DNA from 4 places in the Duganella sp. HH101 genome. Region 3 is predicted to be linked to each of the others. Evidence: predicted binding sites of a transcription regulator. Region 3 holds the regulator's gene; each other region holds the start of a gene.
What was found. Region 3 encodes FNR, which switches genes on or off when oxygen is low (the NO sensors DNR and NnrR bind a similar motif). Its sites were predicted from a motif close to TTGATNNNNATCAA; they were not measured.
Positions count from the first base shown of each region.

Region 1: a site for FNR is predicted at 5,411-5,424, ahead of DUGA2_RS16085 (universal stress protein). Genes of this name have one in related genera too.
Region 2: a site for FNR is predicted at 3,873-3,886, ahead of DUGA2_RS21655 (PAS domain-containing methyl-accepting chemotaxis protein). Genes of this name have one in related genera too.
Region 4: a site for FNR is predicted at 3,252-3,265, ahead of DUGA2_RS01950 (serine protein kinase). Genes of this name have one in related genera too.

Region 1 covers NZ_LRON01000009.1:83,399-91,142, forward strand. Annotated here, with positions in the region: gene DUGA2_RS16055 (TonB-dependent receptor) at 1-812, shown strand, start outside; gene DUGA2_RS16060 (DUF2325 domain-containing protein) at 900-2,189, opposite strand; gene DUGA2_RS16065 (hypothetical protein) at 2,201-2,533, opposite strand; gene hemP (hemin uptake protein HemP) at 2,639-2,845, opposite strand; gene DUGA2_RS16075 (Crp/Fnr family transcriptional regulator) at 3,033-3,830, opposite strand; gene DUGA2_RS16080 (response regulator transcription factor) at 4,133-4,777, opposite strand; gene DUGA2_RS16085 (universal stress protein) at 4,867-5,334, opposite strand; gene DUGA2_RS16090 (protein phosphatase CheZ) at 5,725-6,552, shown strand; gene DUGA2_RS32715 (Hpt domain-containing protein) at 6,552-7,004, shown strand; gene DUGA2_RS16100 (Hpt domain-containing protein) at 6,907-7,359, opposite strand; gene DUGA2_RS16105 (protein phosphatase CheZ) at 7,359-7,744, opposite strand, start outside.
Region 2 covers NZ_LRON01000014.1:162,248-169,991, reverse strand. Annotated here, with positions in the region: gene DUGA2_RS21675 (GntR family transcriptional regulator) at 1-15, opposite strand, end outside; gene DUGA2_RS21670 (ABC transporter ATP-binding protein) at 306-1,847, shown strand; gene DUGA2_RS21665 (ABC transporter permease) at 1,834-2,922, shown strand; gene DUGA2_RS21660 (ABC transporter permease) at 2,919-3,845, shown strand; gene DUGA2_RS21655 (PAS domain-containing methyl-accepting chemotaxis protein) at 4,042-5,694, shown strand; gene DUGA2_RS21650 (2Fe-2S iron-sulfur cluster binding domain-containing protein) at 5,738-6,031, shown strand; gene DUGA2_RS21645 (hypothetical protein) at 6,028-6,348, opposite strand; gene DUGA2_RS21640 (thiamine biosynthesis protein ThiS) at 6,437-6,706, shown strand; gene DUGA2_RS21635 (sialidase) at 6,708-7,744, shown strand, end outside.
Region 3 covers NZ_LRON01000003.1:261,772-269,515, forward strand. Annotated here, with positions in the region: gene ccoG (cytochrome c oxidase accessory protein CcoG) at 1-930, shown strand, start outside; gene DUGA2_RS06305 (FixH family protein) at 941-1,465, shown strand; gene fnr (fumarate/nitrate reduction transcriptional regulator Fnr) at 1,466-2,224, opposite strand; gene DUGA2_RS06315 (RNA polymerase sigma factor) at 2,271-2,789, opposite strand; gene DUGA2_RS06320 (DUF2892 domain-containing protein) at 2,786-3,016, opposite strand; gene DUGA2_RS06325 (alpha/beta fold hydrolase) at 3,215-3,961, shown strand; gene DUGA2_RS06330 (response regulator) at 4,054-7,617, shown strand.
Region 4 covers NZ_LRON01000001.1:522,708-530,451, forward strand. Annotated here, with positions in the region: gene DUGA2_RS01930 (peptidase) at 1-717, shown strand, start outside; gene DUGA2_RS01935 (Hpt domain-containing protein) at 811-1,221, shown strand; gene DUGA2_RS01940 (hypothetical protein) at 1,787-2,206, shown strand; gene DUGA2_RS01945 (LysR family transcriptional regulator) at 2,311-3,222, shown strand; gene DUGA2_RS01950 (serine protein kinase) at 3,328-5,256, shown strand; gene DUGA2_RS01955 (DUF444 family protein) at 5,266-6,411, shown strand; gene DUGA2_RS01960 (SpoVR family protein) at 6,408-7,744, shown strand, end outside.

The sequences.
Region 1 (7,744 bases), on a different contig from region 3:
GCCGTCCAGGCCATCTGCAGTACAACCTGCTGTCCGGCGGTAACGAGAACCTGAAGCCTGAGCGCTCCAAGCAGTACTCGATCGGTTTCCGCGTCGAGCCTAGCCCGTCGTTCTCGTTCGGCGCCGACCTGTGGGATGTGAAGATCACCGACGCCGTGTCGTCGATCAGCGAACAGCAGATCTTTGCCGCGCCGGCCAAGTTCCGCGACCTGTTCACCACCTTCACCGAACCGTCGACCGGCAACACCTACTGGGCGATGAAGAGCCTGTCGATCAACATCGGCAAGACCCACAACCAGGGTATCGACTACGACATGGTCGGCCGCCACAAGTTTGCGTTCGGCCAGCTGACCGCCAACCTGAACGGCACTTACCTGATGAAGTCGGACTACACCCGTCCGGGCACCGATGGCGAGTGGACCAGCGACATGAACTTCTTCGGCGTCGATAACAAGGTGGCGTTCCGCCACATCGTGCGCGCCGCGCTGACGCTGGATACCGGCAAGGTCAGCAACACGCTGAGCGCCAACTACCGCAACGGCTACCAGGACGCGCAGGCCACCGTGCGCAACGTCGACAGCGGCAAGGACGAGAGCATCCGCCTGTGGGTGCCGTCGTACCTGACGATCGACTGGCAGGGCAAGCTGGCGCTGAGCAAGACCGCGTCTATCCGCATGGGCGTGAAGAACCTGCTGGACCGCGAGCCGCCGCTGTCGCTGCGTGCGTCGTCGGGCCACCAGGTCGGCTTCGACCCGCGCTACACGGACCAGCTGGGCCGCTCGGTCTACCTGACTGGCACCATGGCGTTCTAATCTGCTGAGCTTGTAGCGCAACAAAGCCCCATGTGTGCTTGCGACGGCCAAGGCCGCCGCAAAGCCACATGGGGCTTTTTTTCGTAGTTACTCCGCGCCGGCTTGTTCGAGGCCGCGCGCGAGGCTGGAGATGCTGGGGTTGTCGATGAACACGCAGCGCTTGCCGGTGCGCTTGCAGTAATCCTTGACCCGCCAGTAGGCGCTGTGGCTGATGCAGCCGGTCTGGCAGATTACCAGGTCGGCCGCCGCCAGGCTGGCGTCGAGGCGGTTGGCGTTGTCCTCCAGGCCGCCGTCGTGGTGGGCGAACTGCGCGCCTTCGCGCTCGATCAGCTCGCGGTAGGTGGCGACGTTGCCGCTGCGTCCGCCCACGCACAGCACGGCGCGGTCGTTCAGGCTGAGCGGCATCTTCATCACGTGCTCGACGATCTGGCGCGTCTCTTCCTGCACCGGTTCGGCCGCCGTCTGCAGCTTGGCCAGTTCGAGCTTGAGCTCGTTGATCTGGTTGCGCATGGCGCGTTCGCGCTCTTCCATCTGGCCCAGGCGCTCGGCCAGCTTGGCGCGGCTTTCCAGGCCGGGGATGGACTCGCGCAACTGCTCCAGCTCGACCTTCAGCGAATCGATCAGGCTGTCTTTGCCGACCGACTGCGCGCGCAGCTGCATCAGTTGCGCCGCGTGGCGTTCGGCGTCGCCGCTCTTGTCGGCCAGCAGGGCCGCGCTGCGCTGCTGCGCCTTGGCCAGGTCGTGCGTCAGGCGCGCGTTCTCGGCCAGCGTGGCGTGGAACTTGCTGATGTCGGCGCGCACGCAGGCGCCGGCCTGGTGCTGCACCATGTGCAGGTCGCGGCACATCTGCTCTTCCAGCTCGGCGTTGCAGCGCGGATGCGTCAGGCCGGCCCAGAAGGCGCCGGCGACGTCGCCGTTGGCCACGGCCGTGCGCCACATGGCGGCCACCTGTCCGGTGGTCTTGGCGGCGCGGAAGCGCAGCAGCACGGCGGCGTAGCGGCGTTCCAGTTCCTTTTGCAGCGCTTCCGACAGGCGGTTGCGGTTGCCGCACTCGGTGACGGCGCCGACGTGCACTTCATAGTCGTCGGCCAGCACCTTGCCGGACGTGACCTTGTCCACCAGCTTGCGCAGCACGCCCAGCGGGAAGCCGACGCCGACCAGCGGGCAGTGGCAGGCATGGCCCAGCTCCCACAGCCGGCGGCGGCGCGAGGCGTGCGAATCTTCCTGCTGCAAGGCGTCCATGACATTGCCGATCGCCGGCTTGAGCACTTGCTGTTCGGCGGGGCGGGGTGGGGCGGCGGCGGGCGCCAGCGTGCCGGCCACCTGCGGCATGGCGGCGGCGATGATGGCCGCCAGCGGATCGTGTTTCTCGCACATGGACGGGCTCCTCAGGCGGTGGCCGGCGCGGTGCGCGCGCGGGCCATGATGCGGCTGAGGAAGTTGCTCTTTTCCTGCAGGTGCATATTGCGCTCGACCTCGGTGGCCCACTGCTCGGACAGTTGCTGGCAGGTGGCGCTGAGCACCGGCGCCAGGTCCGGCAGGCTGGCCAGCGCTTTCAGGTGGCGTTCGATGACCGAGGCCAGCTTCACGCAGCCGCCGGCGTCGTCGCTGCCGGCCGTGTAGTGCGACATCAGATGCAGCACGGCGGACAGCATCAGTTCTGGATTGTGCCCGCCATGGGAGGGGGCGAGAAAAATCGGATTGCTACGGTCTATGGCCATCAAACGCTCCTGGATTCAGTGGGAGTCTGGCTGGCGATAGCTGGCTTGCTCAAGGGGAGTGCGGGCGCGGCAGCGCCCGGGTTCACGCACAGTGAACGGCGTACATCATGCGGTCAGGATCAACTTGTTGAGCTGGGTGATGCGCAGACGGTAAATGCGGCCCGAATGTTCGATCTCGACTTCGCGGCCATCGCCCATCAGGCTGGCGCTGGTGATGCGCTTGATTGGCACGACGGCCGGCGCCGCCGCGAGGGTGGCGGCGTGGGCGTGGGCGCTGATGGCGGGCGGGGTGGCGGGCATGGTCGTGGTCATCTTCTGGGCTCCTTAAATAAGAATGATTCGTATTTGCATTCATTATTGTAGAAGCGCGGGAGGAATGCAAGGGTTATTTCAACGTTATTTAAAGCTTATTTGACGGCGGTGCAGGGGGCGCATAAAAAAAGGCCCGGCTGGAGAGACCGGGCCCAAGCTGGGTAAGGCGGCGGGGGCCGCGCGGGGCTTACAACGCAGCCAGTAACTGACCCGGCGTGACGCTGTCGCCGCCCTTGGTTTTGGCGGCGGCCAGCTGCTTGGCGCGGGTGCGGGAGGGCGGCAGGCGGCGCAGGGTTTTCAGCGCTTCCGGATCCTTGATGCCGATGGTGCGCTGGTCGACGCTGATCAGGCCGATCTCGTTGAAGGCCGACAGCGTGCGGCTGACCGTTTCCAGCGTCAGGCCCAGGTAGCTGCCGATCTCGTGGCGCGTCATGCGCAGGTTGAACAGCTTGCTCGAATAGCCCATCTGGGCGAAGCGCTCGGCCAGCGACACCAGGAAGCGCGCCACGCGCGCCTCGGCGCTGAGCGCGCCCAGCATGCCGATCATGGCTTGCTCGCGCACCAGCTCGCGGCTCATGACGCCGTACATCATGTTTTCCAGTTCCAGGTGGACGCGTCCCAGCGCCGTCAGCTTTTTGAACGGCAGCAGTATCAGGTCGCAGTCGGACAGGGCCACGGCTTCGGAGGAATAGTGGCGGGTGTGGATGCCGTCCACGCCCAGCATGTCGCCCTTCATCGGGAAGCTCAGCACCTGTTCGTTGCCGAACTCGTCGATCAGCACCGTTTTCAGGAAGCCGGAGTTGACGATGTACAGCGTGTCGAAGGGCTGGCCGATGGTGTGGATGCGCTGGCCGGTCTTGAACTGCACGTGCTGGAACAGCAGTTCCTCGGTGGTGATCGAGCACGCCGCCGGGATGTGCAGCAGGTCGCAGACTTCCTTCAGGTTGGACCAGAGCCGCCCTTGACGCTGACGGCCCGCCTCCATCGACGAGGACTGCATGGTCGCGGTGGTGGTCGGACGAATTTCGGACGTTTGCGTAGACAGCATGGTGATCTCCTGTGTACAGGTATAGCTTTTCGAAAGGACGGGAACTGGGCTGTGCCGCGCTGCTTGGTTTCCTGTTGTGGTGTCGCACGGCATCGTGCTGCCTGTCTGGTGCCGTGCAGCATGAATCGTATGGTTTCAGTATGCCAACGCGATGGGGAGATAGATATCAGCAATGGCTGAATATGCGCGTAGGAGCCAGCGCAGGCTTGTAGGAGTTGTCCTAACGAGGGACGGGGAGATCAGGTCTTGAAGGGGGATAACAAACGATGAGCCACGGCATATTGCACCATCTCCGACAGCGAACTCATGCCCATCTTCTGCATGATGCGGGTCTTGTGGGTGCTGACCGTCTTGACGCTCAGGTGCAGGCTGTTGGCGATTTCGGTGATGGACTTGCCGGCCACCAGCAGCGAAAACACTTCGAATTCGCGGTCCGACAGCTGTTTATGCAACAGGCTTTCGTTGGGCATCATGATGTTGAGCGCCAGTTGCTCGGCCACCTCGGTGCTGATGTAGGGGCGGCCGGAAGCCACCTTGCGGATCGCGCCGACCAGCTGGGTGCCGGCGCTTTCCTTGGTCAGGTAGCCCTGCGCGCCGGCGCGGATGGCGCGCACCGCGTACTGTTCCTCTTCGTGCATGGTGAGGATCAGGATGGCCAGCTTGGGCGCCTCCGCCTTGATCTGGCGGATCAGGTCGACGCCGCTGCGGCCGGGCATGGACAAGTCCAGCAGCAGCAGGTCGAAACCGCCCTGGCGCACATGGCCGAGGACTTCGAAGCCGTCGATGGCCTCGCCTACGATATCGATGTCGGGTGCGCCGTCGAGTATGCGCTTGAGACCTTCGCGCATGATGGTGTGGTCGTCGGCAATGACAATACGAATCATAGTGGTGCTTAAAAAGTGATTAAAAGTAAGTATTCTTATTTTTGAACTAATCTTGTGATCTTACTACAAAAATGTAGCAGGCCCGCGCTTTATTTGCTGCCGGGTTCCTTGATCAGGCGATGCACCAGCACCGGTGTTTTGGCGTGCGACAACACCTTGTTGGTAACACTGCCCAACAACAGCTGGCCCCAGCCGCTGCGGCCGTGCGAGCCCATGAAGATCAGGTCGCAGCGGTGTTTTTCCGCCACATCGACGATCTTCAGCGCCGCGCTTTCCGCGAACGCCGTCAAGGCCTCGCAGGGCACGCCGCGCTTGGCGCAGGAATCGACGACGTCCTGCGTGTGCTCCTGGCCGGCGCGCAGCATGGCGGCGCGGTATTCGTCCTCGCTGGGGTAGCTGGGCGGGATGATCTCGACGTAGATCGGGTACTGGTACTCGGGCGCCACGAACAGCACCAGCACCTCGGCCTTCATCTGTTCGGCAAAGGCCACCCCGGCGCAGGCGGTTTTGCTGGAAACGGCGGAGCCGTCGGTGGTAATCAAGATTTTGCGGTACATGACGAACCTCCTTTTAAAACCAGCTGGCTGCTCTTAATTGTAGTCCCGATTTACATTATTGTTAGTATGGAAAGACTTGATGATTATCAAATAAAAGCCGTTTATCCCGTGGCGCCCGTGTTGGCTTTCATACTTTTTACCTGTTATTTTTGCACCCGAGCACTACTTTTGTGTCTCAAGGCGTGTTTTGTCGATCTAACCAATGTTAGTATCTCCAAATACAACGAAACTTGGCTTGGACCCGGAGCGCAGGGCAGGCGACCCTACTCCGGGATTGAATAATCTGGCTGCGCCCTGCTACACTCGGGTAAGTGCGTTATATTGCCGAGCGTCATCACAGACAAGCAAGTTTAGGGCAGCAATTTTACAAATTATGGAGAAGCAGGGATTATGACCAACGCCGCTGACGATTTCGACGCATTATTTGATGAAGTGTCCGCTCAGAGCAAGACCGCAGCGCCTGCTCCAGCGCCTGCTCCCGCACCAGCTTCGGCGGAAGACGACCTGGAAAGCCTGTTCGACGAAGTCTCGTCGGCCCGGCCTGCGGATGTCGCGGCTGCCGCCCCCGCCCCAGCGCCCGCGGCCAACGCCGCCGCGCCGGCCGACGGCGCCGAGGCCGAAGACAAGCCGATGTTCGAACGCCTGGGCGGCATCGTCCGCCTGCTGCACGATTCGCTGCGCGAACTGGGCTACGACAAGGCGCTGACCGAGGCTTCGTCGCAGATCAACGACGCCCAGGACCGCCTCGAATACGTCGCCACCCTGACCGAACAAGCCGCCAACAAGGTGCTCAACACCCTGGACGAAGGCATGCCGGAGCAGGATACGCTGTCGAAAAAATCCAAGGACATGGAAAACCGCTGGGCCGACCTGTTCGCAGGCAAGCTGAGCCTGGACCAGTTCAAGCAGCTGGCCGGCGACTCGCAAGCCTTCGCGGTGGCCGTGTCGGCCGCCACCGAGGCCGAAAAAGCCCGTTTGCTGGAAATCATGATGGCCCAGGACTTCCAGGACATCACCGGCCAGCTGATCAAGAAAGTCGTGACCATCACCAAGACGGTGGAGCACGAACTGGCAGAACTGCTGCGCGACAATGCGCCGCCGGCGGTACGCGAGAAAATCGCGCAAAAAGAAGTGTCCCTGATGTCCGGCCCGTCGGCACCCGCCGTCGCGCTGAACCAGGACAATGTCGACGACCTGCTTGCTGACCTGGGATTCTAATGGACGATATGCTCAAGGATTTCGTCGTCGAGGCGATGGATCTTGCGGTCAACGTTGAAGAGCATCTGCTGCGGCTCGAACGCGACCCGGACAATAAAGAGACACTCAATGCGGTGTTCCGTTCCTTCCACACCATCAAGGGCGGCGCCGGTTTCATGGGCCTGCCTGCGCTGGTCGCGGCCTGCCACCTGACCGAGAACCTGTTCGACGCGCTGCGCACCGGCGCCGCGCCGGTCACGCCGATCGCGATCGAGGCGGCGCTGCAGGCGTCGGGCTTCGTGGCCGACCAGCTGGCCGAACTGAACAACGGCGCCGAGCCGGACAGCCTGCCGGCCATGCCCAAGGATCTGGAAGTCATCCTGACCGACGCCATCGAAGGCAAGACCACCGCTGGGCCGGCGCATGCGCCGGCCCAGCGGTGGTCTTGCCTTCGATGGCGTCGGTCAGGATGACTTCCAGATCCTTGGGCATGGCCGGCAGGCTGTCCGGCTCGGCGCCGTTGTTCAGTTCGGCCAGCTGGTCGGCCACGAAGCCCGACGCCTGCAGCGCCGCCTCGATCGCGATCGGCGTGACCGGCGCGGCGCCGGTGCGCAGCGCGTCGAACAGGTTCTCGGTCAGGTGGCAGGCCGCGACCAGCGCAGGCAGGCCCATGAAACCGGCGCCGCCCTTGATGGTGTGGAAGGAACGGAACACCGCATTGAGTGTCTCTTTATTGTCCGGGTCGCGTTCGAGCCGCAGCAGATGCTCTTCAACGTTGACCGCAAGATCCATCGCCTCGACGACGAAATCCTTGAGCATATCGTCCATTAGAATCCCAGGTCAGCAAGCAGGTCGTCGACATTGTCCTGGTTCAGCGCGACGGCGGGTGCCGACGGGCCGGACATCAGGGACACTTCTTTTTGCGCGATTTTCTCGCGTACCGCCGGCGGCGCATTGTCGCGCAGCAGTTCTGCCAGTTCGTGCTCCACCGTCTTGGTGATGGTCACGACTTTCTTGATCAGCTGGCCGGTGATGTCCTGGAAGTCCTGGGCCATCATGATTTCCAGCAAACGGGCTTTTTCGGCCTCGGTGGCGGCCGACACGGCCACCGCGAAGGCTTGCGAGTCGCCGGCCAGCTGCTTGAACTGGTCCAGGCTCAGCTTGCCTGCGAACAGGTCGGCCCAGCGGTTTTCCATGTCCTTGGATTTTTTCG
Region 2 (7,744 bases), on a different contig from region 3:
GCCTGGTGATGGCATTGTTCGATTCTCCGTGAGGGTGGTGCTCACACTGCATAAAGCAGGAACCATGCTAACTACATCGTGTACAACAATCCGCTGCGAAGCTGTCTTGTATTGTGTACGAAACGACTTTGTTCTGTCCTCATTTTCGAGCGTTGCGCACGTTTTTGGGGAGGAAGTGTGTCATATTTAGTGCACTCTCCCGCCCAAAACGGCGCGTTTCCGGTGCGCCGTGCGTGGCATGTAAATTGCGTCTGTTTTTGTATTCAATTTGTATACGATGAGGGAAGCCGATGACGGAAGCGCCGATGACAGAGCCGCGCCTGAGGATGCTGGGCATCTCCAAGATCTACCCTTCCGTGGTGGCCAACGCCGCCGTCGACCTGACCGTCATGCCCGGCGAAATCCACGCGGTGCTGGGCGAGAACGGCGCCGGCAAGAGCACGCTGATGAAGATCATCTACGGCGTGACCAAGCCCGATGAAGGCCAGATCATGTGGGAGGGGAAGCAGGTCCACATCCACTCGCCGCACGATGCGCGCAAGCTGGGCATCGGCATGGTGTTCCAGCACTTCGCGCTGTTCGAAACGCTGACCGTGGCCGAGAACATCGCGCTGGCGCTGGACGACCACGTGACGCCGGCCGCGCTGGCGCCGCGCATCCGCGCCGTGTCCGAACAATACGGCCTGCCGCTGGACCCGCAGCGGCTGGTGCACAGCATGTCGGTGGGCGAGCGGCAGCGGGTGGAGATCGTGCGCTGCCTGCTGCAGTCGCCGCGCCTGCTGATCATGGACGAGCCGACGTCGGTGCTGACGCCGGACGCGGTGCTCAAGCTGTTCGAATCGCTGCGACGCCTGGCCTCCGAAGGCGTGAGCATCCTGTACATCAGCCACAAGCTCGATGAAATCCAGTCGCTGTGCGACAAGGCCACCGTGCTGCGCGCCGGGCGCGTATCCGGCACCGCCAATCCGAAAGAGGAAAGCGCCAAATCGCTGGCGGAGCTGATGATAGGCCGCGAACTTCCCGTCTGCGTGCATCGGCCGCGCGAGCCGGGCGAGGTGCTGCTGTCGCTCGACCGGCTGAATGTGCGCAGCGACGATCCGTTTGGCACGCGCCTGAAGGATGTCGGCCTGGCGCTGCGCAGCGGCGAGATCGTCGGCATCGCCGGTATCTCCGGCAACGGCCAGCAGGAGCTGTTGAAAGCCATCTCCGGCGAACGCCCGCTGGCTGTGGGCGGCGGCGCGATCCGCCTGTGCGGGCGGGACGTGGGCAAGCTCGATGCGGCGCAACGCCGCCAGTTGGGACTGGGCTTCGTGCCGGAAGAGCGCTTGGGACGCGGCGCCGCGCCCGAGCTGTCGCTGGCCGACAACGCGCTGCTGACCGGCTATCTGCCGGCCGCCAATACCGGCATGGTCAGGCGCGGGCTGATACAGCGCGGCGCGGTGCGCGAGTTCGCGCGCAAGGTGATCGAGCGCTTCAACGTCAAATGCGGCGGCGAGCAGTCGGCTGCGGCCAGCCTATCGGGCGGCAATCTGCAGAAGTTCATTGTCGGCCGCGAGATCGCGCTGGCGCCGAAGGTGATGGTGTTCGCGCAGCCCACGTGGGGCGTGGACATCGGCGCCGCCATGCTGATACGCCAGGCCATCATCGACATGCGCGACCAGGGCGTGGCGGTGCTGGTGCTGTCGGAGGAGCTGGACGAATTGTTCATGATGAGCGACCGCATCGCCGTGCTGGCGGACGGCCGTTTGTCGCAGGCGGTGGCGGCGTCCGCCACCAGCATCGACCAGATCGGCGTGTGGATGAGCGGCGATTTCGATCACCAGGGAGCAGACCATGTCGCGGCTTGAACGACGTCCCGAACCTTCGCGCCGCATGATGCTGGCGTCGCCGCTGATCGCGGCGGCGGCCATGCTGCTGACCGGCTCCGCGCTGTTCTTCTTCCTGGGGCAGGAACCGCTGCATGCCTTCTACGTCTACTTCATCAAGCCGTGGACCACGCTGTACGGCGTGGGCGAGCTGCTGCTGAAGGCGACGCCGCTGATCCTGTGCGGCGTGGGCCTGGCGATAGGCTTCCGCGCCAACGTCGCCAACATCGGCGCCGACGGCCAGCTGACGGTGGGCGCCATCGCTGCCGGCGCGGTGGCGCTATATTTCGACGAGGTGCAGGCATGGTGGGTGCTGCCGCTGATGCTGGCGGCGGGCGCGCTGGGCGGCATGCTGTGGGCGGCCATCCCCGCGCTGCTGCGCACGCGCTTCAACACCAGCGAGATTCTCGTGAGCCTGATGCTGGTGTACGTGTCGTATCACTTGCTGAGCTACCTGGTGCACGGGCCGATGCGCGATCCGGCCGGCTTCAACTTCCCGCAGTCGAAAATGTTCAGCGATTCGGCCACCTTGCCGCTGCTGGTGGAGGGCTTGCGGCTGAACGCGGCCTTCATCCTGTCGCTGGTCGCGGCGGGGGCGGCCTGGTTCTTCTGCAAGCACACGTTTGCCGGCTACCGCATGCAGGTCAGCGGCATGGCGCCGGCCGCCGCGCTGTACGCCGGCTTCAGCGAGCCGCGCAATGTGTGGCTGGCCTTCATGGTCAGCGGCGCGCTGTCGGGCATTGCCGGCGTGGGCGAGGTGGCGGGGCCGCTGGGGCAGATGCAGCCGTCGGTGTCGGCCGGCTACGGCTTTGCGGCCATCATCGTCGCCTACGTCGGCCGCCTGCATCCGCTGGGCGTGGTGTTGTCGGCGGTGCTGATGTCGCTGCTGTACATCGGCGGCGAGACGGCGCAGATCGAGCTGCAGGTGCCGTCGGCGATCACCGGCATGTTCCAGGGCCTGCTGCTGTTCTACCTGCTGGCCGCCGACCTGTTCATCCACTATCGTTTCAAGCCGCACCATCGCCGCTTGCCTGTCACCGCCGGAGAAACCGCATGATCAGCACCGAACTGTTAATCGCCTTCCTCGCCAGCACGGCGGGCGCCGCCACGCCGCTGGTGGTGGCCTCGATAGGTGAGCTGGTGACGGAGCGCTCCGGCGTGCTCAATCTGGGCATGGAGGGCATGATGCTGGTGGGCGCGGTGGTGGGCTTCGGCGTCACGCTGGGCACGGGGCAGATGTGGCTTGGGCTGCTGGCGGCGATTGCGGCCGGCATGCTGATGTCGCTGATCTTCGGCTTCCTGGTGCTGACGCTGCAAACCAACCAGGTGGCCACCGGCCTGGCGCTGACCTTGTTCGGCATCGGACTGTCGGCCTTCATGGGGCGCGGTCTGGTGGGGCAGACGGTGGAGCCGATGCCGCATCTGCACTTCCCGCTGCTGTCGGATGTGCCGTTCGTCGGGCCGCTGCTGTTCCGTTTTGACGCAATGGTGTACGGTTCTGTCGCACTGGTGCTGCTGGTCGGCTGGATGCTGGCGCGTACCCGCATCGGACTGGTGATACGCGCGGTGGGCGAGTCGCCGCACAGCGCGCATGCGATCGGCTATCCGGTGATCGGCCTGCGCTACGGCACGGTGCTGTTCGGCGGCGCCATGGCTGGCCTGGGCGGCGCCTACCTGTCGCTGGCGCTGACGCCGATGTGGGTCGAGGGCATGACGGCGGGGCGCGGCTGGATCGCGCTGGCGCAGGTGGTGTTCGCGACGTGGAAGCCACGCGGCGTGATGGTGGGCGCCTATCTGTTCGGCGGCGTGACGGTGCTGCAGTTCCACGGCCAGGGCATGGGGCTCGATATCCCGTCGGAGTTCCTGGCGATGCTGCCCTACCTCGCCACTATCGTTGTACTAGTCATCATTTGCCGCAATCCGCAAGCAATCTTGCTGAATAAACCAATGTCTTTGGGCCAAAACTTCAAGCCGGATTGAGATATGTTGCGTTTGCGCACAGGAAAATTGATCTAGATCAAAAATCCGCAGTAAAAACTGGTGGTTAACATTCCCGGCGACAATTGGTGACTTTTGCGCAGGGATCCCCCCCCTATTCTGGACTCATCGGCTACCGGCCGATGGCGCTCCCCAAACCCCGGCACGCCCCTTCCATAACGATAATTAAGGAACGGCCATGCGCATCAACAGTCCAGTCACTCAAAACGAATACCTGATGGAAGACGGCAAGACCATTGTCTCCAGCACCGATTTGCAGGGCAATATCAACTACGCGAATCCGTATTTCATCGAGGTCAGCGGCTACACCGAACAGGAGCTGCTGGGCGCGCCGCAGAATATCGTGCGCCATCCGGACATGCCGGTCGAAGCCTTTGCCGATCTGTGGCAGACCATCCGCAGCGGCATGCCGTGGACCGGGCTGGTGAAGAACCGTTGCAAGAACGGCGACTACTACTGGGTGCTGGCGAACGTGACGCCGGTGATCGAGCAGGGCAAGCCGGTCGGCTATCTGTCGGTGCGGACCAAGCCCAGCCGCGCGCAGGTGCGCGAGGCCGATGCCTTGTACCGCCAGTTCAAGGCCGGCAATCCGCAGCGGCTGCGCATCGTCAACGGACGCGCGGTGGGGACCGGCATTGTGGCGCGGCTGGCGGGGTTGATGCGGATGTCGCTGGCGCGCCAGATCGGCGCGGCGACGCTGCTGACCGGCGGCGTGCTTGCCGTGCTGGCTTTTGCCTTGCTGGGCCTGGGCGACGCGGGCGTCGCCGCTGTGCGCAGCGGCTTGGGGGCGCTGGCGCTGTGCGCCATGCTGGGCATGGTGTGGTTCGGCCGCAGCCTGTATCTGAACGTGGCGCTGCCGCTGCGGCAGGCGACGCGCGCTGCGCGCATGATGGCGGGCGGCGACCTGACGGCGGCCTTCGATGTCCAGCGCGACGATGAAATGGGCCAGCTGCTGGCGGCGCTGCGGCAGACCAATATCAATCTGCACAGCATCATCGGCGACGTGCGCGCGAACTTCGACGAGATCTCGGTGGCGACCGGGGAAATCGCCGACGGCAACCTGGATCTGTCGGGCCGCACGGAGTCGCAGGCCTCCAGCTTGCAGCAGACCGCGGCCAGCATGGAGCAGCTGACATCGACCGTCCAGCAGAGCGCCAGCAATGTCGCCAGCGCCAACCAGTTGGCCGGGCAAGCGTCGGCGGTGGCGGCGCAGGGCGGCAGCATCGTGTCGCAGGTGGTGTCGACGATGGACGACATCAGCGCCTCGTCGAACAAGGTGCTCGACATCATCGGCCTGATCGACGGCATCGCCTTCCAGACCAATATCCTGGCGCTGAATGCGGCGGTGGAGGCGGCGCGCGCCGGCGAAGAGGGACGCGGCTTTGCCGTGGTGGCCAGCGAGGTGCGCAACCTGGCGCAGCGTTCGGCCACGGCGGCCAAGGAGATCAAGACGCTGATCGACCAGTCGATCCGCAAGGTGCAGGCCGGCACGGTGCTGACCAACAGCGCCGGCGTAACGATGAACCAGGTGATCGAGTCGGTGGACCGGGTGTCGCGCGTGATGGAAGAGATTTCGAACTCCACGCGCGAGCAGAGCGTTGGCATCGACCAGGTCAACCAGGCGGTGATACAGATCGACGACATCACGCAACAGAACGCGGCGCTGGTGGAGCAAGCCGCCGCCGCCGCCGGCAATCTGGCGCAGCAGACGCGGTGCGTGTCGCAGGCGATGGCCGTGTTCAAGCTGCAGGGTGGTGTGGCGGTGCGGCGCGTCGCCGTGGCGCCGGCGCCGCAGGTGGCCGCCAAGCCCCGGCTCAAGCTGTTGGCCTGATCGGGTTATCATGCCGGTTTGACGGGGCAAATCGGGAATCGGCATGGATGCTGCGGTAAAGGTGACGTTGGCGGGGCAGGGATGGCGCTTCGACGCGCAGGCGCCGGCCACGGTGCTGCAAAGCGCCGAGCGCGCCGGCGTGCGCCTGCCCAGCTCCTGCCGCAACGGCACCTGCCGCACCTGCATCTGCCTGAGCACCAGCGGCACGGTGCGCTACCTGATCGAGTGGCCCGGCCTGAGCCTGGACGAAAAGCGCGAAGGCTACATCCTGCCCTGCGTGGCCATCGCCGTAACCGACCTGGTCATCGAGGCGCCCGCCGCTTCGCGGATCGCTTAGGTCGCCGGGCCGTCGTCGCGCTTGCGCAGGCGGCTTAGCAGCGCGTCGGTCGATTCGCTGAGCGGCACGCCGTGGCGCCGCATCAGCTGGATATTCAGCACCATGTTTTCCAGCACCAGCTTGGCCGCCACGGCCAGCAGGGTCAGGTGCTTGTCTTCCTCGCTGAAGCTCTCCATCGCCTCGGCCATCTCGCACAGGTGGTTGGAGATCAGGCCGCGCAGATCGTGTTCGTCGAACGGCAAGTCGGCGAAATCGATCGGGTCTTCCTTCTCCACTTCCTCCATCAACAGTTCCAGCTCTTGCGGTGTGATCGTCATGCGGCGCTCCATTAGTTGATGCATTTTCATTTTATTCGAAACGGGCATAGAATCTGAATTCCCGTCGATCAGACCAATAAGCACAACGATGGCGCAACTCATTTTTACCCAGCAACTGGGCCGCTTCATGGATGTGCCGCAGGTGGAGACCAAGGCGGCAGATCTGCGCAGCGCCCTCGACGCCACCTTCGCCGACCACCCACGGCTGCGCGGCTACGTGCTCGACGAGCAGGGCCAGTTGCGCGAGAACGTCGTCATCTTCATCGACGGCCAGCGCACCCGCGAGCGGAAAATCTTGAACGACGCGCTGGCTCCCCTATCCAAAGTCTATATCTTGCAAGCTCTCTCTGGAGGTTGACATGTCCGACCGCGCCTACATCGGCACCCGCAAAGGTCTGTTTGAAATCTACCGCACCCATGAGGCGTGGCATATCGATCAGCAGCACTTCCTGGGCGACCCGGTGTCGATGGTGCTGCCGGACCGGCGCGACGGCGCGCTGTACGCGGCGTTGAACCTGGGCCACTTCGGCGCCAAGCTGCACCGGCGCGATGCGGGCAGCGACAACTGGGTCGAGGTGGCGGCGCCGGCCTTTCCCACCAAGCCCACCGACTCCGCCGATCCGGTCGAGTGGACGGTCAAGCAGATCTGGTCGCTGGCGGCGGGCGGGCCGGACCAGCCGGGCGTGCTGTGGGCCGGCACCTTGCCGGGCGGCCTGTTCCGCTCGAACGACCGCGGCGAGACGTGGCAACTGGTGGAAGGGCTGTGGAACGTGCCCGAGCGCGCGCAGTGGATGGGCGGCGGTTACGACGTGCCGGGCATCCACAGCATCTGCGTCGATCCACGCGACAGCAGGTCAGTGCTGGTCGGCATCTCCTGCGGCGGCGCCTGGCTGACCACCGACGGCGGCGAGAGCTGGTCGCTGCGCGCGCAAGGCATGAAGGCGAACTATATGCCGCCGGAAATGGCGGATGTGCAGCAGATACAAGACCCGCACCGCATCGTGCGCTGCCCGGCCGAGCCGGACAAGCTGTGGTGCCAGCATCACAACGGCATCTGGCGCTCGGTGGACAACGGCGCCAACTGGACCGAGGTGCACAGCGCGCCGCTATCGAATTTCGGTTTCGTGACGGCCGTGCATCCCAAGGATGGCGAGACGGCCTGGTTCGTGCCGGCCGAGGCGGACAGCAAGCGCATCGCGGCGCATGCGGCCCTGGCCGTCACCCGCACCACGGACGGCGGCAAGCACTTCACCGCCTGGCGCGGCGGCTTGCCGCAGCAGCATTGCTACGATCTGGTGTATCGCCACGGCCTGGCCGTCAGCGATTGCGGGCAGATCCTGCTGATGGGATCGACCACCGGCGGCGCCTGGCTGTCGGAGGATGGCGGCGGCCAGTG
Region 3 (7,744 bases):
TGGGGCGCGGTGGCGCTGTGGACCGGCTTCACCTTCGTCGGCTACTTCACGCCGATCAAGCTGCTGGGCAACGAGGTGCTGACCTTGAGCTTCGGCCCGTGGGAATGGTTCTGGGTGGTGTTCTACAGCCTGGCCACCTACGGCAACGCCGGCTGGCTGCGCGAGCAGGTGTGCAAGTACATGTGCCCGTACGCCCGCTTCCAGAGCTCGATGTTCGACCGCGACACGCTGATCATCACCTACGACGGCGAACGCGGCGAACCGCGCGCGCCGCTCAACAAGCGCGATGTAGTCAACGGCGGCTCGTGCATCGACTGCAGCCTGTGCGTGCAGGTGTGCCCGACCGGCATCGATATCCGCAAGGGCTTGCAGTACGAGTGCATCGGCTGCGCCGCCTGCGTCGACGCCTGCAACGGCGTGATGGACAAGATCGGCCAGCCGCGCGGCCTGATACGCTACAGCACCGAGCGGGCGCTGCTGATGCACTACACGCCGACCGAGATCCGCCAGCGCACGCTGCGGCCGCGGGTGAAGATCTACGCCGGCATCCTGGCGCTGATCGTGGCGGCGGTCGGCATCGCGCTGTGGCTGCGCACGCCGCTCAAGCTGGACGTGATACGCGACCGCGGCGCCATGGGGCGCGAGGTCGAGGAGGGCATGATCGAAAACGTCTACCGCCTGCAGATCATGAACACGACCGAGCAGGCGCACACCTACCGCATCCGCGTCGGCGGCCTGCCCACGCTGTCGCAGGTGACGCCGGAAGAGGTGCGGGTGGAAGGCACCGAGACCAAGGCCTATCCGATCCGCCTGCGCACCGAGCACGGCGCCGGCCAGCCGGGCTCGAACAAGATCGAAATCGAACTGACCGCAGTCGACCAGCCGTCGCTGCATGTGAAGGAACACGCGGTATTTTTCGTGCCGCGCTAAGGAGAGCAAGATGAGCGTATCGATGATGGCGCAAGCGCCGGCGACGCCGTGGTGGAAGCAGCGCTGGCCGTGGCTGCTGATGCTCGGCCCGGCCGTGGTGGTGGTGGCCGGCAGCTATACCGGCTACCTGGCCTGGTCGCAGCAGGACGCGCTGGTGGTGGGCGACTACTACAAGCAGGGCAAGGCCATCAACCAGGACTTGCGGCGCGACCGCCTGGCCTCGACGCTGGGCCTGTCGATGTCGCTGGGCTACGACGCCACCACCGGCACGCTGAACGGCCAGCTGCGGCGCAATAGCAGCGACCAGGGCCGGAGCGAGCGGCTGTTCGTCCACCTGTCGCATGCGACGCTGCCGGAGAAGGATATCCAGCTGGTGGTGCAGCCGGACGAGTTCGGCGCGTTCCAGATCAATCTGCCGATGCTGGAGCGCAGCCGCTGGGTGGTGCTGGTGGAGGGCGAGCAGCGCGACTGGCGGCTGGCCGGCGCGTGGACCTGGCCGGCGCAGCGCCAAGTGACGCTGCAGGCCGACAACTAATCAGGCGCAGGTCTGCATGCCGGCGGTGATGGCTTTCAGCGTCGGCACGTCGAGCAATTCGATTTCGCGGTTGCTCACGCGCAGCAGGCTTTCCTTCTTGAACTTGGACAGCAGGCGGCTGATGCTCTCGATCGTCAGCCCCAGGTAGTTGCCGATTTCCTCGCGCGACATGCGCAGCTGGAAGGTGTTGGGCGAGTAGCCGCGCGCCTCGTAGCGCGACGACAGGTTGATCAGGAAGGCGGCAAAACGCTGGGTCGCCTGCATATTCCCCAGCAACAGCATCACGCTTTGCTCGCGCGTGATTTCCTGGCTCATCATGCGGTGGAAGTGGCGCAGCAGCGTCGGCATATCGGCCAGCAGTTGTTGCAGGCTGCCGAATGGAATCTCGCACACCTCGCTGTCTTCCAGCGCCACGGCGGTGCAATGGTGCAGGTCGGTGCTGATGGCGTCCATGCCCAGCAGTTCGCCGGCCATCTGGAAGCCGGTGATCTGTTCGGCGCCCTCGCGGTTGACCTGGTAGGTCTTGAAATGGCCCAGGCGTATCGCAAACAGGCTCTGGAAGGGATCGCCGATGCGGAACAGCGTGGCGCCGCGCGCCACTTTACGCCGGCGGCCTATGATCTGGTCGAGCCGGTCCATATCGTTGTTGTCCAGCCCCATGGGCAAACACAGTTGGTGCATGCTGCAGGTCGCACAACTGGCCTTGAGGATCTCGATGGTGGCGCTGGGCAGGACCAGCTCTGGAAGTTCTCGTATCATGCAGCCAGTGTAGACCATTTGTCGTCATCTGTGGTCGATGCCGCAGTCATCCGATCAAGTATTCGCGCGCCATTTTCCTTGCACGATGCAAGCGGCTCTTGACCGCCGCGCTGCTGTCGCCCACTTCGGCGGCGATTTCGGCGATCGACAGCTCGGCGAAGTCGCGCAGCAGCACCACCTGCAGATAATCGGCCGGCAGCGATTCCAGCGCGTTGACCAGCTCCAGCCGCAGGCCGGCCGTGTCTTGGCTGGCCAGCCACTGCTCGGCGCGCTCGTCGTCCCACGGATCGTGGCCCAGCGCCATGCGGCCGAGGCGGTGGCACTCGCGCTTGACGACCTGGAACAGCCAGCCGGAAAACGCCGCCAGCAGGCGCACCGACGACAGCCGCCGCGACAGCACCAGCAAGGCTTCCTGCACGGCGTCGTCGACGTCGCCGATCAGGCAGTTGCGCTGGGCGTAGCGGCGGATGTCGGGCTGGCACAGCCGCAGCAGCTGCGCCAGCGCCGCCGGATCGCCGCGGTGGGCGGCGTCCAGCACGGGGAGATGGTGTGCCGCCAGTGTCATGGATTTCCGTTATGTTGGGCAGCCTGCGCCTTGTCCAGCCGGCGGCCGACCAGCGCGCACATCGGGCAAAAGCCGAACAGGCCGGAGCCGACGATGCCCGCCGCCGACGCCGCCAGCGCCATGCCCCACATGCCGCCCAGCACGACTATGCCTATCCAGACGGCGATCAGGCCGGCCACCACGCGCAGCGCGCGCTCCCAGTTTGGTACATTTTTCACATAGAACATAGTGCACTCCAATTCGTCGCAGAGGAAGTCCCTCGGCTGCTAAGAGGGCGGCCGGCGCGGTTTGGATTCGCGCTGCGGATGAATTATCACAAAATATTTAGAATTTTTATCTTGCACGCGATTAAATTGCGAGCTATAGTTCAACACATCAAGTAGCACACTATTTGATCGCCAACTACCCAACTGAAAGAAAACATCATGAAACGCACCCTGATCGCTACCGCACTGCTGGCTTCCGCATTCGCCGCCCAGGCCGCCGCCCCGGCCGCCGACACCACCGTCGTCCTGGTCCACGGCGCGTTCGCCGATGGTTCCAGCTGGGACAAGGTCATTCCGCTGCTGCAGGCCAAGGGCTTGAAAGTGGTGGCCGTGCAGAACCCATTGAGCTCGCTGGCCGACGACGTCGCCGCCACCCAGCGCGTGGTCGATGCGCAAACCGGCAAGGTGGTGCTGGTCGGCCACTCGTGGGGCGGCACCGTCATCACCCAGGCCGGCACCAGCGATAAAATCAAGGCCCTGGTCTATGTGGCCGCGTTCGCGCCGTCCGAAGGCGAGGCCACCGCCAACCTGGGCAAGGACTACGCCGTGCCGCCCGGCATCGCCACCCTGCAGGCCGACGCCGCCGGCTACCTGTGGCTTCCTGCCGACTCGGTCGCCAAGAACTTCGCCCAGGACGTGCCGCCGGCCACCGCCGCGCTGATCGCCGCCACCCAGGGCCCGATCAACGCCAAGGCCTTCGGCGACGCCACCACCGTGGCCGCGTGGAAAACCAAGCCCAACTACTACATCGCCGCCGCCAACGACCGCATGATCGCGCCGGCGCTGCAGCAAGCCTTCGCCAGGAAGCTCAACGCCACCACCGTCACGCTGAAAACCAGCCATGTGCCCATGGTTTCGCAGCCGGCCAAGGTCGCCGAGGTGATCATCGCCGCCGCCCAGCGTTAATCCTGTTGCCAAGGCCGGGCTTTGATAGGAGAATTTGCTGGCATTTTCATATTTTTTTCCAATCCCGCCCGGCCTCGCCTACTAAGGATGAAATGAAGTCACTTGGCATCAAGGCAAAAGTTGCGCTGGCCACCAGCATCACCTCGGTTCTGATGATCGCGCTGGTGACGGTGGTGCAAACCCATCGCATGCAGGACGACTTCACCAGGGTGCTGTTCACGCAGCAGACGGCGCTGATCAACCGCACGGCCGAGGAGCTCGACGACAAGCTGTTGATGCTGCTCGATATCATCGCCGTGTCGGCGCGCAACACGCCGGCCGCCATCGCCCGCAACCCCGGCCAACTGCGCACCTACTACCAGGACCGCGCCGTGCTGGCGCTGTTCGACGACCTGCTGGTGATCAACCCCGAGGGCATGGTGATCGCCGACCTGCCCGAAGTGCCGGGCCGCGCCGGCATCGACGCCTCCGACCGCGCCTACTTCAAGACCGTGATGCGCGCCCGCAAGCCGCTGATCACCGAGCCGCTGATCGGCCGCGCCGGCAAGCAGCCCATCGTGCAGATGGTGGCGCCGGTGCTGGACGCCAACGGCGAGGTGGTGTGCCTGCTGGTCGGCGTGCTGCGGCTGTACAAGGACAATCTGCTGGGCCACCTGCGCAACGCCAAGGTCGGCCGCACCGGCTACTACTTCGCGCTGACCCGCGGCCCGCAGCCGGTGTACGTGCTGCATCCCGAACTGGGCCGCCTGCTCAAGCCGCGCCAGCCCAACGCCAACCCCGCCACCACCCAGGCGCTGGAGCAGGACTTCGAAGGCACGGTCGACAGCGTCAACGGCGCCGGCAAGCGCACCCTCAACAGCTACAAGGCGCTGAAGTCGGTGGACTGGGTGCTGGCCGCCTCGCTGCCGGCCGAGGAAGCGTTCGAACCCTTCAACGGCGTGCTGTACCGGCTGCTGCTGTGGGGCGGCCTGGCCTCGCTGGCGGCCGCCGCGCTGATCGGCTGGCTGACGCTGCGCCTGCTGGCGCCGCTGATACGGCTGCGCGACGCCATCGTCGCCCTGCGCGACAACCCCGGCCGCTTCACGCCGCTGCCCACCCAGGGACAGGACGAGGTCGGCCAGCTGACCACCGCCTTCAACGAACTGATGCACGAACGCCTGGCGGCCGACGCACGCCTGCAAAGCCTGGTCGAGTTCGCGCCCAACGCCATCGTCGTGGTCGGCGTCGATGGCCGCATCGAAACCTTCAACCGCGAAGGCGAGCGCTATTTCGGCTACCAACGCGACGCCGTGCTGGGCCAGCCGCTGGAAATGCTGGTGCCGGAACGCCTGCGCGGCCAGCACGCCGGCCACCGCGTCAAATTCTTTGCCGAGCGCCTCAGCGCCGAGCCGGTGCGCATGGGCGACGGCACCGTGCTGTACGGCTTGCGCCGGGATGGCAGCGAGTTCCCGGTCGAGATCAACCTGAGCGCGGTGCGCACCGACCAGGGCACGAAAGTGCTGGCGGTGATTTCCGACATCACCGAGCGCCACCGGCTGCGGCTGGAAGTGGAGGCGCGCGCCGAGGAGCTGGAGCGCGAGCGCGACCGCGCCGAGGCGGCCAACCGCGCCAAGAGCGAGTTCGTGGCCAATATGAGCCATGAGATCCGCACGCCGATGAACGCCGTGCTGGGCATGGTCTACCTGCTCGGCAATACGCCGCTGACGCCGCAGCAGCGCAAATACCTGAGCATGGTGCGGGTGTCGGGCCAGTCGCTGCTGGGCATCCTCAACGACGTGCTGGATTTCTCCAAGATCGAGGCCCGCCACATGGAACTGTCGCCGGTGGACTTCGCGCTGGACGACACCATGAACTCGCTGGCGACCTTGATGACCATGAACGCCAGCGACAAGGAGCTGGAGCTGGCGATCAGCGTCGACCCGGCCGTGCCGCGCCACCTGCGCGGCGATTCCATGCGGCTGCAGCAAGTCCTGGTCAACCTGGCCGGCAACGCCATCAAGTTCACCGAGCAGGGCGAGGTGGTGGTCAGCGTCGAGCTCAGCGCGCGCGACGAGGACCACGCGCTGCTGCGCTTCGAGGTGCGCGACACCGGCATGGGCATGACCGAGACCCAGCTGGGGCAATTGTTCCAGGCCTTCTCGCAGGGCGACCAGAGCATCACGCGGCGCTTCGGCGGCACCGGCCTGGGCCTGGCCATCACCAAGCGTTTGATCGAGCTGATGGGCGGGCAGATCGCCGTCAGCAGCACCCAGGGGCGCGGCACTTCCTTCTGGTTCAGCCTGCCGTTCGACGTGTTGCCGGAGCTGCCGGACGAGCGCCGCAAGCCGGCGCTGGGCAATCTGCGCCTGCTGGTGGCCGACGACAACCGCACCAGCCGCGAAGTGATCGCCAAGCTGATACGGGCCTGGGGCTGGCATGCGGACGAGGTCGATTCCGGCGCGGCCGCGCTGCACCGCTACCGCCAGAGCCAGCAGTCGAACCAGACCTACGACGTGGTGCTGGCCGACTGGCACATGCCCGGCATGGACGGGCTGGCCACGGCCAAGGGCATCCGCGAGGCGGCGGCCGGCAACAAGCAGCCCATCGTGGTGATGGTCAACGCCTTCGCCCGCGACCATGTGGAGGAAATCTCCAACGCGCCGGAGGCCGACGTGGTGCTGGTCAAGCCCATCACCAGTTCCAACCTGTTCGACGCGCTGCACCAAGCGCTGGTCGCCAAGAGCGACGGCCAGCCGCAGCCGGTGGCCGACGCCAGCATCGCCGGCAGCCTGGCCGGCCGCCACTTCCTGCTGGTGGAAGACAATGCGCTGAACCAGGTGGTGGCGCGCGGCATCCTCGAACACGCGGGCGCGACGCTGGACGTGGTCGGCGACGGCCGCCAGGCGGTCGAGCGCCTGCGCGCCGGCGCCAGCCGCTACGACCTGGTGCTGATGGACATGCAGATGCCGGTGATGGACGGCTTCACCGCCACCCGCATCCTGCGCGAGCAGCTGCGCCTGGACTTGCCCATCATCGCGATGACGGCGGGCGTGCTCGGTTCCGAGCGCCACCGCAGCCAGGAGGCCGGCATCACCGATTTCATCCCCAAGCCGATCGAAGTCGAGGAAATGCTGGAGGTGCTGCTGCGCCACCTGCCTGCCCCCGCTCCTGCGCCTGTCCCCGCGCCGGCCGCGCCGGCGGCAACAGCCGCCGAGGACGACCTGCTGGCCGCCATGGCCGCCGCCGCCGCGCCGGTGCCGGCGCCGATGCCGGAACCGGTGCTGGTCAAGCCCGCCGCGGCGGCCATGCCGGCCGGCGAAGCCAGCATCTTCAACATGGATGCGCTGATGCGGGTGATGGGCAAGGACGCCAAGGGACGCGCCGTGATGGCCAAGATGGTGCGCGGCGCCGTCGACACCGGCATGACGCCGGTGGAGGAGGCCGGCGCGGCGCTGCAGGAAGGGCGGCTGCGCGACGCCGCCCGCCTGTTCCACAGCCTGCGCGGCGCCGTCGGCGTGCTGGGCGCCAAGCGCCTGATCCAGGCCACCGTGGACGCCGAGAACGCCATCAACGAACAGCGCGACGAAGAACTGGCGCAGCGCTACCAGACCGTCTGCGACGAGCTGGAGCTGACGTTGGCCCAGGCCCGCGCCTGGCTGGAACGCGAACAGCTGTAATCCCCCTCCATCTTTACATTTGTCACCATCAGCGCCCCCGGCCACGGCCCGGGGCGCTGTCTTTTTTCACATAACGAAACGCTATTGATAATAATTCGCATTTACATATGTGAGCTTAGTTGTTACA
Region 4 (7,744 bases), on a different contig from region 3:
TCGATCTCGCAATCGATACGCCAGCTGGTGGCCGAGCAGCAGAACGCCGACGGCCGCAGCATCTGGAGCGCCACCAGCATGCACGAAGCCGCCCGCATCCTGGGCGACGCCGTGCGCCAGGTGCATGAGCGCGAAGCCAAGGCGCTGGCCGAGTTCGGCATCGACTTCAATGTCAGCATCATTTTCGGCGGCCAGATCAAGGGCGAGCGCTGTCGCCTGTTCCAGATCTATTCGGCCGGTAACTTCATCGAATCGCACGACGAAAGCACGTATTTCCAGATCGGCGAGGCCAAATACGGCAAGCCCATCATCGACCGCGTGGTGACGCCCGCCACCAGCCTGGACGACGCCGCCAAGTGCGCGCTGATCTCCATGGATTCCACCTTGCGCTCCAATGTGTCGGTAGGACTGCCGCTGGATTTGCTGGTCTACGGTAACGAACAGCTGGCCGTGACCCATTTCGTCACCATCGACGAACGCAACCAGTACTTCCAGATGATACGCAATACCTGGGGCCATCAATTGAAGAGCGTGTTTGAAGGACTGGACAAGCCGGTCTGGGACGCCGCGCCTGAAGCCACCGGCAACGTGTTGCACTCGTCCGCCAGCGGCGGCAAACCGGTGCGCGTGGCGCCGCCGGCCGGCGTGGCGCTGCCGCCGCCGTCCAACACGCCGTTGCAGACGTTGGCGCAGCAATTCCATGATGGACAGCAATAACAGGCCGAAATACTGCATAATTGCAACAATCCAGCACGTAGCGCATGGCTGGAGAGAGTATGATAAATAAAACCCACCTTCATGGAGCGATGCATGTCTGACGCCACCCCGCCGGCAACCGAGGAGACCATCTTTTCGGTCGATACTTTGCTCAAGTACATGGGTAATGACGGCAAGGCGCTGACCATCGTCTCGAAGATCGTGCGCGACGCCTGCGCGCCCGGCATGGCGCCGGTGCAGCAGGCCGCCGCCGCGCTGCGCGAAGAGCGCTACACCGACGCCGGCAAGACGCTGCACAGCCTGCGCGGCTCGATCGGCACGCTGGGCGCCAAGCGGCTGGTGGCGGCCTCGCTCAAGCTGGAGCAGGCCATCGCCGAGCGCCAACCGGATCAAATTCCCCCGCTGTTTGCCGCACTGGAATCCGAATACCAGCTGGTATTGCAGTCAGCCGATGCCTGGCTGCAACGCAACCCGCCTCAAAGCGGACAAACGGCCCAGGCTTAGCCTGACTGGCTCCATACCACTGTCACCGGCGGTAACTGCGGGGTTTGCTCTGCCGCCGTCGATTCCTGCGCCACACTCAACGATTTATCCTGACGCAGAGATTGCGCTCAACTAAATTCGGGCATATTGTTCAGTAAATATGAATTTTTACTTGTGCTGCATTGCAACCAAGGATGTCGCCTCGCGGCTTTTCGCGGCCCCTTAACGAATGGTTACAATTGTTACCCTGAATATCAGCTTGCGTTCAGGAGCGGCAAAAGCTTCGTGATAATATCCCCTCCGGATCAGCAAATGACGGCAGACTAGCAAGGCGATACCTGGCGTGCGCTGTGTTTTTCTGCAATTTTGTAGAATAGAAAGAGGGAATTATTGCGTTTGAGCATCTTGCGCAATTGATAATTTGTCCCGGTGCAAGTATAATGGTGCAATGCGACGGAGCGCGGCAGACGCGCCCGCCGGACTTGAAGCGCCGCAGCAGACGGCCTCGGGTTTTAGCCTTGGACAGAATTGTAGGAAGGCTTTCCTCGCCGACAGTGGTACTGCTTTAACCAAGGGTAACTAAAATATGGAATTATTCAACAAGTCTGGCGTGCTGGTATCGTCGGTACTGGTTCTGGTGGGCGCGTTGATCGCCTGCCAGGCGCAGGAAGACGCGGTGCCCTCGCCGACCGTGATTGAAGCCATGGCCACGCAGTTGGGTCCGCAGGGCCAGGCAGCCGCCGAGCGCCGGCTGCAGGAATGGGCCGATCAGGGCTCCCCGGTGGCCCAGCGCGAACTGGCGCTGCGTTACCTGTCCAACCCCGCCAAACGCAATGAAGCCATGCGCTTGTTCGAACGCGCCGCCAGTGCCGGCGATGCCCAGGCCGCGGTCGGTTTGGTCGGCATGTACCACGGTAACACCGCAGCTGTGCAAAGCGGCAATACCGCGATCAGCGCCAGCCGCGTGATCAAAGAAGCCGCCAACGTGAATTACATTCCGCGCTGAGCGACTTGTCTGCCCCGCCATAGAGCCGCAACACCACCCGGGTGCTGCGGCTTTTTTATTTTCTTGCTGATTTATACTTTATAAAACATGAATGGGAGTCGTGTATGGACAGGTTGCGTGCGCTGGAGGTGTTCGTCGAAGTGGTGCGACGCGAAGGTTTCGCCCGCGCGGCCGATGCGCTCGACACCTCGCCCGCCAACGTCACCCGCTACATCAGCGACCTGGAAGCCCATCTGCAAACCCGGCTGCTGAACCGCAGCTCGCGCAAGATGTCGCTGACCTCCAGCGGCGAGGCGCTGTTCGAACGCGCCAAGTCCATCCTCGACGATGTGGCCGAGGCCGAAGCGATCGTTTCCTCGGCCACCATGCAGCCGCAGGGTGTGCTGCGCATCAACGCGCCGCTCAGTTTCGGCGTGCTGCACCTGGCGCCGTTGTGGGCCAAGTTCATGAAGAAGTATCCCGACGTGCAACTGGATGTGGCGCTGATCGACCGCGTGGTCGATATTGTCGAGGAAGGCTATGACATGGCGATCCGCATCTCGCGCGCCGGGTCGGCGTCCAACGTGGCGCGCAAGCTTGCCACCTCGCGCAACATCCTGTGCGCCGCGCCCTCCTACATCGCCGAGTACGGCATGCCGCTGCAGCCGTCCGATCTGCTGAAGCACCGCTGCATCGGCTACAGCTACGCGGCCACCGCCGACGAGTGGCAGATGCTCGACGCCCAGAACCAGCCGCACGCGGTCAGGGTGGCGTGCGCCATGCACACCAACAATGGCGACACCGCGCGCAGCGCCGCCCTGGGCGGCATGGGCGTGATCTGGCAACCGAGCTTCCTGGTCGGGGCCGACTTGCGCGCCGGCGCCCTGGTGCAGGTGCTACCCGAATTCCACATGCCCGATATCGATGTGCTGGCGGTCTACCCCAGCCGCCGCCACCTGAGCGCCAAGGTGCGGGTGATGATCGATTTCCTGGTCGAGGAATTCGCCGGCACGCCGCCATGGGACCGCGTTGACTGATTTTCAGCCATAAATATCCCCGGTTCCGTTTGACGCGGATCATACGCCCCCGCTGCCCCAGCGCAGATACTTGAATGTGCTGACCACACGGGAGGGAATGGGGCGATGGATCAACGCGAACTATACAGGGAGCAATTGCACGCCTTCACGCGTCAGCACCGGGCGGGACATTGGAGCGGCAGCTTCGCGCAGTTCATGGAACAGGTGCTGCCGGCGGCGCCCTGCCAGTTCGTGCGCAGCTCGCATCAATACATCTGGGACATGTTGTGCTGGAGCGGACAGCAGGGCGAGGACGGCAAGCTGCGCTGCACGCTGTTCGCGGACGAGCTGTTCGGCATCGACGATGCGCTGGCGCGCGTGGCCGACTACTTCAAGGCGGCCGCGGCCGGATCCGAGGTCGGCCGGCGGCTGCTGCTGTTGCTGGGGCCGCCTTCGGGCGGCAAGTCCACGCTGGTGATACGCCTCAAGCGCGGGCTCGAGGAATACAGCTACACCGATGCCGGCGCCCTGTTCGGCATCGCCGGCTGTCCGGTGCATGAATCGCCGCTGCACCTGGTGCCGCACACCATGCGCTCCGGTTTCCGCGCAAGCTATGGCGTGGAGGTGGCGGGCGAATTGTGTCCGCACTGCCGCACCCGGCTTGAGCATGAACTGAGCGGCGACTTCCTGCGCATGCCGGTCGAGCGCATATTCATTTCCGAAGCCGGGCGCAGCGGCGTCGGCACTTATGCGCCGCATGACCCGAATACCGCCGACATCGCCGACCTGGTCGGCTCGGTTGACCTGTCCAAGGTGGCCGAGTTCGGCGACGAGGGCGATCCGCGCGCATGGTCCTGGTCCGGCGCCGTGTATGCCGCCAGCCGCGGCATGCTGGAAATGATCGAAATCCTCAAGGTCAAGCGCGAGTTCCTGTACCTGCTGCTGACGCTGACGCAGGAGAAAAACGTCAAGGTGGCGCGCTTTCCGCTGATCTATCTCGACGAGACCATCCTTGCGCACACCAACCTCGCCGAGTTCCGCAAGTTCCTGCAGGAGAGCGAGAACGAGGGCTTGCTGGACCGCATGGTGATCGTGCAAGTGCCCTACACGCTGAACTATCGCGAAGAGGCGCGCATCTATCGCAAGCTGATCCTGGCGGCCGCGCCCGCCTTCCGCAGCGTGCATCTGGATCCGCATGTGCTGCACGCGGCGGCGGTGTTCGCCGTGCTGACCCGGCTGCACGAGGGCGAGGAGCGCGACGGCGAGCTGTCCAAGCGGGTGCGCATCCATGCGGGCGAGGATGTGGACGGCGTGCACCAGGCCGAGGCGCAGCGGATACGCGGCAAGGACCGGGCGCCGGACGAAGGTCTTTCCGGCGTGTCGCCGCGCTTCGTGATCAATGCCCTGTCGAATGCCATCATCCAGTCGTCCCGCAGCAGCCTGACCACGATGGACCTGCTGCTGGCACTGAAGGACGGCATCGAGAGCGACGCCCGCATCGAATCGGCGCGCAAGCGCAAATGGGTGGACTACCTCGTATTGACGCGCAAGGATTTCTACAACCGCTGGGTCAAGGAGGATGTGCACAAGGCCTTGTTCGTCTCCTTCGAACAAGAGGTGGAGGAACTGCTGGGCAAGTACCTGGACGAGGTCGAAGCCATGCTGGACAACCGGCAGGTGAAAGACCCCATCACCTGCGAGGAGCGGCGTCCGGACGAACGCTTCCTGCGCGCGGTCGAGGAAAAGATTTCGATCTCCGATTCGGGCAAGCAATCGTTCCGGCAAGAGGTGGTGCGCAAGGCCATGAGCGCCTACAAGCGCGGCCAGCCCTTCGGCCTGGGCAGCCACGCGCAGCTGCGCGACGCGTTGCAGCAATACCTGTTCGAGCAGCGGCGCGACGTGTTGCGGCTGGTCAGTTCCAGCAAGCGCCCCGACGACGATGTGCGCGCCAAGATATCCGCCGTGGAGGGCCGCTTGGTCGACGAGTACGGCTACGACAGCCATGGCGCGCGCGAGGCGCTGAACTATGTCACCACGCTGCTGGCGCAGGAATGAGGCCGGACGATGCAGACCCATCAACGCGACTGGTACGAATTGTTCTCCCGCGGCGCGCGCGACTGGTTGCGGCACAACGACAAGGTCCGCGGCGCCGTGCGCGACCATCTGCCGGACATCATCGCCTCGCCGGACCTGATGAGCGAGGCGGGCCAGCGCAGCGTGCAGGTACCGCTGCGGCTACTTGAGCACGCGCGTTTCCGTCTGGCCGAAGGAAACAGCAATACCGGCGCCGGCCAGGGACCGGGACAGCCTGGCGATCTGCTGTTGCCGGCGGACGACGTGCATGGCGATGGCAGCGGCGCGGGCAATGCACCGGGCGAGGTGACGCTGATGATGGAGCTTGCCGTCGATGACATCCTGGACTGGCTGTGGGAGGAATTCCAGTTGCCGTTGTTGCAGCCGCGCGGCCAGGCCACGCTGGAGCAGCCCGAGGTCGTGCAGCGCGGCTGGGACAAGCACGGCGCCCGCTCGCGGCTGGACCGGCGCCGCACCGTCAAGGAGGCGATCAAGCGTCGTGCCGTGCAGAACGCGCCGGCACCCTTCACCAATGACGATCTGCGCTTCCGCCAACTGGTGGAGCGGCCGCGTCCGAGCAGCAGCGCGGTGGTGTTCTTCATGCTCGACGTGTCGACCAGCATGACGCAGCCTGAACGGCGTCTGGCCAAGACCTTCTTTTTTCTGGCGCTGCAAGGCTTGCGGCGCAGCTACCGTCACGTGGAGCTGCGCTTTCTTGCGCATGCGGCACGCGCCTGGGAATTCAACGAGCGCGATTTCTTCGAGGTCAGCGGCATGGGCGGCACCATGGCTTCCACCGGCTTCCACCTCGCGCAATCGCTGCTGGACGAGCAGTATGATGCGGCCAGCTACAACAGCTACCTGTTCTATGCCTCGGACGGCGACAATTTTTCGGAAGACCGGATAGCGGCCAGCCAGTCGTTGGGGCAGTTGGCCGGCCGCATGAACTATCTCGGCTATGTCGAAACCCTGCCCGGCATGCCGCGCATGCTGGAGACCGAGATGGGCCGCCTCTGGAAAGAGCGCGAGCGCCAGGGCTTGCCGCTGTCCAGCGTGGTGCTGACCGATGCTGAAGACGTGGTCTCCGCGCTGAAGCAATTCCTGGTGCGGCAGGCCGCCGCAGAGGAGCGCGCGTGAGCAAGCTGGAGGACTACACCGCACGCATCGAGCAATTGGCCGCAGAACTCGGGCTCGAATACTACCCGGTGGATTTCGAGCTGGTGCCGCAAAACTTCATGCTGGAAATTGCGGTCTACGGCGTGCCGGTGCGCATGCATCACTGGTCGTTCGGGCTGCGCTACATCCATCAGTTGCTGCATCAGAACATGGGGCACTCGCGCATCTTCGAGGTGATGTTCCCCGGCGATCCCTGCCGGGCCTACCTGATGAATCAAAACAGCCTGGCCGAGAATACGCTGGTGGCCGCCCATGTCATCGGCCACGCGGATTTTGTCCGCCGCAACGCCCTGTTCGAGCGTTTCATGAAGATGGCCGGCGGGCACATCCTGGAACAGAGCGCCGCCAGGGCCCACCGGCTGGAGCAGGCATTGGCGCGCCACGGCCGGCCCGCCGTCGAAGCCGTGCTGGACGCGGCGCTGGCGCTGGAGCCGCACATCGACATCCAGCAGGAGCTGTATCGCCCGCCCTACCCCGCCGCCACGCCGGCGAAACCATCGCCGCCCGGCCTCTTCCAGCAACGCTACCAAGCCCTGCCCGGCGGAAAGCCGCCGGATGCGGCGCCGGTGGAGCGGCCGCGCCAGCCGCCATATCCGGAGTACGACCTGCTGTGGTTCATCGCCCGCCACGCGCCGGAGCTGCGGGACTGGGAACGAGATATCCTGCTGGCGGTGCGTGAGGAATCGTTCTATTTCTATCCGGTCCATGCCTGCCAGATCATGAATGAAGGCTGGGCATGCTATTGGCACGCACGGCTGCTGCGCGAGGCCGAATTCCTGCCGCATGCCCTCTATCTGCAGGCGCTCAAGGTGCATTCCGACGTCGTGCGACCGTATGCGGGCGAACATCAGCTGGCCCTGGCGATCAATCCCTACCATCTGGGGTCCTGCATGTGGGAGCATATCGTCGAGCGGCATGGCATCGAGGCGGCACGCCGCATTTGCGCGGAAGAGGACGATTTCGGCTTTATCCGCAACTACCTGGACGCGCCGTTGGCGGAACGGCTGGATTTGTTCAGCTATCAGGTGCGCAAGGATGGCGAAACACGCGTGCTCAGCCGCGACATACAGGCGGTGCGCGAGGCCATCCTGCGCCCCCGCTACAACTACGGGGCGCCGCGCATCGCCGTCGACCGCGTGCACGACGATCAAAGCCTGGTGCTACGGCACGACCATGCGAGCGACGGCCGCGGCCTGGACCTGGCGGCGGCGGAACAGGTGCTCAACTACGTGGCCCGCATCTGGCACAAACCGGTGACGCTGCACACCGTGGATTTTCGTGGCGCGCAGCGGGT